2 regions of the Micromonospora sp. NPDC005174 genome follow, and region 1 is predicted to be linked to the other one. Evidence: riboswitches for the same ligand, from Rfam matches in the RefSeq annotation. Region 1 holds a riboswitch; the other holds the start of a gene.

Region 1 (3,384 bases):
GCCGACGGCCAGCAGCGGACCGTCTCGGCGAACACGCCCATGTGCCTGCTCGGCGTGACCACCGGGTCGAAGCCGGGCATCTCGGCGCGGATCAACGGCCACCAGTCCACCGGCACCGGCGGATTCCGCCACTGCGCCGGGTCGCTGTTGTCAGGTGTGTGGGTGGGCACCACGATCGTGCCGTCCGGACCGAGGGCGTCACGCAGGGCGAGCACCAGCGCCTGCGGCCCGCCACAGACGTAGCCCAGCGGGCGCATCCCGGCGTGCACCAGCACCGTCGATCCGGGGCGTACGCCCAGTAGGCGCAGCTCCGCGGCGATCGACCGGCGAGTGCCCGGCCCGCCGACGGGAACGGTCACGACTCTCCCCCGCCCGGCACGGCTCAGGCCGTCCCGGCGACCCGCGCCAGGACCGCCTCGGCCAGCACGGCGGGCGCGGCGTCCGGGATCCAGTGGCTCACCCCGGCCAGGGGTACGAAGAGGTAGTCGCCGGTCACGTTCGCGGCGCACGCCTCGGCGGCGGCCCGGCCGATCGCGACGTCCCGGTCGCTCCACACGTACGTGGTCGGTACGGCGACCGGGCCGACGGCGGCCAGGTCGGCACGGGACATGGCCCGGTACCAGTTCAGGGCGGCGGTCAGTGCGCCCGGCTCGCGCATCGGGTCGGCGTAGCGGTCGACGCGGGAGGCGTCGCCGACCCCGCCCAGCAGCTTGCGCAGCGCCGTCGCGTGCCACGCCAACAGCACCTTCTCGGCCTTGCCGGGTTTACGGAACAACGCGATGTACGACGAGCGGGCCTTCTGCTGAGCGTCGGTGGCGAGCGCGTGCGCCATGGCCGCCGGATGGGGCACCGACACCGCGGTCAACGTACGGACACGCTGAGGGTGCGCGGCGGCCACCGCCCAGGCCACTATCGCGCCCCAGTCGTGGCCGACCAGGTGCACGGCGTCCAGACCGAGCGCGTCGAGCACCGCGACCGCGTCGGCGACCAGTTCGGGGATGCGGTACCCCGCCACCTCGGCGGGCCGGGCACCCGGCGAGTAACCCCGCTGGTCCAGCGCGTACGTGCGCAGGCCGGCGGCGTGCAGTGGCGGCACGACCGCGTCCCACTCGCCGCTGTGCTGCGGAAACCCGTGCAGGAGCAGGATGGGGGCACCGTCGGACGGGCCGCCGGTGCGTACCTCGAACGTCAGACCCCGCGCGTCGACCTGCATGATCGTCAGCCTACCCAGCCGTCGTCGTGCCGGCCCGGATGCGCGCACGTCACGACGCCCTGCTGGGCTGTTACCCCTGGTCGGTGCTAGCGTCAGCGAGACAACTTCACATCCGACAGGGGAGCGCACAGCGCTGAGAGTGCGGGCACGCCCGCAGACCCTCGAACCTGATCTGGGTAATGCCAGCGCAGGGAGTTCGGTCGACCTCCAGCCGCGCCGTGAGTCCGGTGCCACCGGACGCGCGGCGTGCGTCTTCTCCTGGTTCGTTTCACTGAACTGGGAGCACAGCATGGACAACACCACCAACCGCTGGCGCACGATCGACATCGTGGTCGCCTCGGTGATCGCGGTCGCCTTCGGCGTCATCTTCTGGGCCTGGGGCCTGGTCTGGAGCGCCACCGAGGGCGCGTTCGCCTTCTTCCCACCGGCGCAGACGCTGATCTACGGCGTGTGGCTGCTGCCGGCCGTGGTCGGCGGGCTGGTCATCCGCAAGCCCGGCGCCGCGCTCTACTGCGAGACGGTGGCCGCGGTCGTCTCCGCGCTGCTGGGCAGCCAGTGGGCCGGCACGGTCATCCCGCAGGGCATCGTGCAGGGCATCGGGGCCGAGCTGGCGTTCGCCGCGTTCCGCTACCGGTCGTACCGGCTGCCGACAGCCGTGCTGGCCGGCGCGCTGACGGGCCTCAGCGCGGCCCTGTTCGACTTCTTCGTCTGGAACGCGGACTACGCGCTGGGCGACTACCGCATCCCGTACGCGCTGCTCACCATCGTCAGCGCCACGATCATCGCGGGTGTCGGCGGCTGGCTGCTCACCCGCGCCCTGGCCAACACCGGCGCCCTGGACCGCCTCCCCTCCGGCCGAACCCGCGCGCTGATCTAGACCTGCGCGCGCACCCCGTGATCAAGAGGTTCGCGTCATCGGCAGGCGGAATTCTGACGCGAACCTCTTGATCACCGGCGAGGACATGGAGGGAGGGGTCGTGGGCGTACTGCTGCGGGGTTTCGGGTGGCGGCACGCCGGGCGGCGGGCCTGGGCCGTACGCGGGGTGGACCTCCGGGTGGAGGACGGCGAGCGGGTCCTGCTGCTCGGGCCCTCGGGGGCCGGCAAGAGCACCCTGCTCAGCGCGCTGGCCGGGCTGCTGGCGGAGGACTCCGGTGAGCAGGAGGGCACCGTCGAGATCGACGGGCTCGACCCCCGCAAGGGCCGGGAACGGGTCGGCATCGTCTTCCAGGACCCGCAGACCCAGCTGGTGATGGCACGCAGCGGCGACGACGTGGCGTTCGGGTTGGAGAACCGGGGCGTACCGACCGACGAGATCTGGCCACGGGTCGACGAGGCGCTGCGGCGGGTCGGCTTCCCGTACCCCCGGGACCGCGGCACCGCCGCCCTCTCCGGCGGCGAGCAGCAGCGTCTCGCCCTGGCGGGCGCGCTGGCGCTGCGGCCCGGCCTGCTGCTGCTCGACGAGCCCACCGCCAACCTCGACCCGGACGGGGCTGCCCTGGTCCGGGGCGCCGTGGCGGGCGCACTGGACGCCGACACCACCCTGATCCTGGTCGAACACCGGGTCGCCGAGGCGTTGCCCCTGGTCGACCGGGTGGTCGTCCTGGAGCCCGGCGGTGGGGTCCGCGCGGACGGGCCACCCGACGTGGTCTTCGCCGCGCACGGTGACACCCTCGCCGCCGAGGGGGTCTGGGTACCCGGCCATCCCGTCGCGCCGCGCCGGGCCACCGCCGCGGCCGGCGACGTGTTGCTCACCGCCGACCGGCTCGGCCTGCCGCCCCGGCTGGGCTCCACCGATCTGACGGTACGCGCCGGAGAGGCGCTCGCCGTGCGCGGACCGAACGGCGCCGGCAAGTCCACCCTGGCGCTGCTGCTCGGCGGGCTGCTCAAACCGGGCACGGGCCGGGTCACCGCCTCGGCCGAGCTGGCCGGCGCCCACCACCGCACTCCCCCGCACCGCTGGCGCGCGCCCGCGCTGGCCCGACGGATCGGGTCGGTCTTCCAGGACCCGGAGCACCAGTTCGTCACCGGCACCGTCTTCGACGAGCTGGCGCTCGGCCCACGCCGGACGGGCCAACCCGAGGCGGCGGTCAAGGAGACGGCGGCCGGGCTGCTGGAGCGGCTGCGGCTGACCAGGCTCGCGGCGGCCAACCCGTACACCCTCTCCGGCGGC
Region 2 (3,384 bases), on a different contig from region 1:
CGTGCAGCTCCGTGACCGGCCAGCCGGTCCGGGGCACCACCTCGCCGTTGACCGCGACCGCGACGCCACGCTGGTGCGGCGCGACGTCACCGACCAGATCGGCCACCGACGCGCCGCCGGGGACAGTGCGCCCGGTCCCGTTCACCGTCAACTTCATCACTCCTCCTCGAAACCGCGCATCGGGCCGGCGAACCGGTCGGCACCGAACCCGGTGAGCAGCGGGTCGGGCACTCCGGTGAGCACCAGGTCGGTGATCGCCTCGGCGGTGACCGGGGTGAGCACGATGCCGTGCCGGTGGTGTCCCGTGGCGGCGAGCACGTCCGGCCGGCCGGGCAGCGGCCCCAGGATCGGCGCGTTGTCCGGGGTGCCGGGCCGCAGACCGGCGACGGCCTCCACCAGGTCGTACTCGGCCAGCTCGGGTAGCAGGTCGACACCGGCGCGCAGCAGTCGCTGCACCGCGCCGGCGGTGACTGTGGTGTCCGACCGCTCCTCGACCGTCGCCCCGAGCACCACCTCGCCGTCGGTGCGGGGCACCAGGTAGACGTGCTCGCCGTCGGCGTACCCCCGGATCACGTGCCGGAAGCCCGGCGCGACGCCGCCGGGCGCACGCAGCCGCAGGATCTGGCCCTTCACCGGCCGCACGGGCAGTCCGGTGAGGGCGGCGGCACCGCAGCCGGCCGCGACCACGGTGACCCTCGCGTCCACGTCGGACAGCCGCCGGACCGGTCGCGGCACGAACGCCGCGCCGGCCCGCCGCGCGGCCGTGCGCAGCGCCGGTACCAGCAGCCGGGGATCGACCTGGTGGTCGGTGGGCGCGAGCGCGCCGCCGCGCACCCGCGGGGCGAGCGCCGGCTCGCGGTCGCGCAGCTCGGTGGGGCGCAGCGGCGTCACCGGCAGACCAAGACCCTGTTGGTACGCCCAGAGCCGGCGGGCCTCGGCCAGGTCGTCACCGGTCAGCCCGACCATCAGCGTGCCCTCGGTCCGGTAGCCGATGAGGGTGCCGCTGTCCTCGGTCAGCTCGGCGGCGAACGTGGGCCAACGGGCGGCGGAGGCCACCAGCAGCTCGGTCAGCCCACGCTCACCGAAGTACGCCTCGGCGACCGGAGAGAGCATCCCGGCGGCGACGCCCGACGCCCCCGATCCGGGTGCCGCGTCGTGTACCTCGACGCGCAGGCCCCGGCTGGCGCAGCGCCACGCGACGGCCAGCCCGATCGGGCCCCCGCCCACCACCGCCACCTCGGTACGCGTCACGCCAGCGCCCGCAGCAGTTCGGCGGTCGCCCGCGCGGGGTCGGCGGCCGAGCAGATCGCCCCGACCACCGCCACCCCGTACGCCCCGGCGGTCCGGAGCGCCGGCACCCGGTCGGCGGTCACCCCGCCGATCGCGATGACCGGCACGTCGACGGCGTCGGCGACGTCGCGTATCCCGACGGTCCCGATGGGGTCGGGCAGACCGACCTTGGTGCTCGTGGCGTGGCACGGGCCGACGCCCAGGTAGTTGGCCCCGGCGACGACGGCCTCGATCGCGGTCCTCGGCTCGCGGGCGGTGGCGCCCAGCACGCCGGTTGCGCCGAGCACGTGCCGGGCCGCGGCGACCGGTAGGTCGTCGGCGCCGACGTGGCCACCGGCGGCGCCCACCGCGAGCGCCACGTGCAGCCGGTCGTTGACCAGGCACGTCGCGCCGTACGGCGCGCACAGCGCCAGCACCCGGGCGGCCAGGTCGTACGCCTCGCGGTCGGTGGCGGAGTCCTCCACCCGGACCTGCACGACGAGGTCGGCGCGGGCCGCCGCGAGGGCGGCCCGGACCACGGTGAGTGGATCGCGCCCGGGTCGGGTGTCGGTGATCAGATGCAGTCGGCCGAGGGACGGCACGGCAACGCTCCTCCCTGCGCCGGCATTACCCGGATCAGGTTCGACGGTCGGGGGCTGTCAGCCCCCCTCTCAGCCCGGTACACCGGGCTCCCGTGGGTTACTTGCGTGTCACCGTACGACACATCGCCTCCGCTGCCAAGGGAGAGCCCGCCGCCCCGGCGCGAGAGATCGATCGGGGTACTTTCTCCGGTCCTGTTCGGAATGTCGCCCGCCGTTGCAGAACCGTTACCCGCCGGCATCTTGCCGGACATCGATGCAGCAGAACTAATTTGTTCAGCGAATCGACAAAATGCCGGCGTGGACGCCCTGGCACGGCGTCTCCACCGGCTCCATCTGGGACGGTCTTCGGCGAGCCGGCCCCGCGAGTCCTGTCCACCGCGACATTGGAGGCGGCGTGTCCCGTTCTCGTCGTGCCCCCGTACCACTCACCGCTACCCTGTTGTCCCTCGCGCTCGCGTCGACGGCCCTGATCGGGTCTCCGGCGCAGGCGGCTCCGGTCGCAGCGCAGGTCCCACCGCGAGACGCGCAAGCCGCGACTCCCTTCTCCAAGGTGGTGCAGAAGACACCACCGAAGGCAGCGAAGGCCGCAGCGGCCGACCCCTACTCCGTCCTGGTCTTCTCGAAGACCGCCGGTTTCCGGCACGACGCCATCCCCACCGGCATCGCCGCCATCCAGCAACTCGGTGCCACCAACGGCTTCACGGTGGACACCACCGAGGACGGTGCCGCGTTCAGCGACGCCAACCTCGCCAAGTACAAGGCTGTGATCTGGCTCTCCACCACCGGTGACGTCCTGAACGCCGACCAGCAGGCGGCCTTCGAGCGGTACGTGAAGGCCGGCGGCGGTTACGTCGGCGTCCACGCCGCCTCGGACACCGAGTACAGCTGGGCCTGGTACGGCGACCTGGTCGGCGCGTACTTCGCCAACCACCCGCAGAACCAGCAGGCCACCGTCAAGGTGGAGGACCCGGCCCACCCGTCCACCACCGGACTGCCGGAGCGCTGGTCCCGGTTCGACGAGTGGTACAACTTCCAGACCAACCCCCGGTCGGACGTGCACGTCCTGGCCAGCCTGGACGAGAAGAGCTACACCCCGGGCGCCGGCGCGATGGGCGCCGACCACCCGACGGCGTGGTGTCAGGACTTCGACGGTGGCCGCTCCTGGTACACCGGCGGCGGGCACACCCGTGAGTCGTACGCCGAGCCCGAGTTCCTCAAGCACCTGCTCGGTGGCATCCAGACGGCGGCCGGCGTGGTCGACGCCGACTGTGGCGCGTCGAAGACCTCCAGCTTCGAGAAGGTCACGCTGGACAGCAACACCAGCAACCCGATGGAGCTGGACATCGCCCCCGACGGGCGGGTCTTCTACATCGAGCGCGACGGTCGGGTCCAGATCATCAAGCCGGACACCGGCAACACCGTCACCGCCGTCGACCTGGACGTCTTCACCGGCAACGAGGACGGCCTGATCGGCATCCGGCTCGACCCGGACTTCGCCACCAACAAGTGGGTG

What was found. A riboswitch is a leader RNA that binds a small molecule or an ion and turns the genes downstream of it on or off. The one in region 1 is predicted to bind thiamine pyrophosphate.
Region 2: linked by a shared signal. The riboswitch ahead of thiE (thiamine phosphate synthase) and the one ahead of ABZU91_RS23460 (ECF transporter S component) in region 1 are both predicted to bind thiamine pyrophosphate.

Annotation. Positions count from the first base shown of each region.
Region 1 covers NZ_JBEXIJ010000024.1:41,229-44,612, reverse strand. The annotation lists gene ABZU91_RS23470 (AAC(3) family N-acetyltransferase) at 1-359, opposite strand, end outside; gene ABZU91_RS23465 (alpha/beta fold hydrolase) at 383-1,213, opposite strand; TPP riboswitch at 1,321-1,425, shown strand; gene ABZU91_RS23460 (ECF transporter S component) at 1,503-2,090, shown strand; gene ABZU91_RS23455 (ABC transporter ATP-binding protein) at 2,176-3,384, shown strand, end outside.
Region 2 covers NZ_JBEXIJ010000017.1:46,656-50,039, forward strand. The annotation lists gene thiS (sulfur carrier protein ThiS) at 1-157, opposite strand, end outside; gene thiO (glycine oxidase ThiO) at 157-1,251, opposite strand; gene thiE (thiamine phosphate synthase) at 1,248-1,871, opposite strand; TPP riboswitch at 1,866-1,975, opposite strand; gene ABZU91_RS19575 (ThuA domain-containing protein) at 2,266-3,384, shown strand, end outside.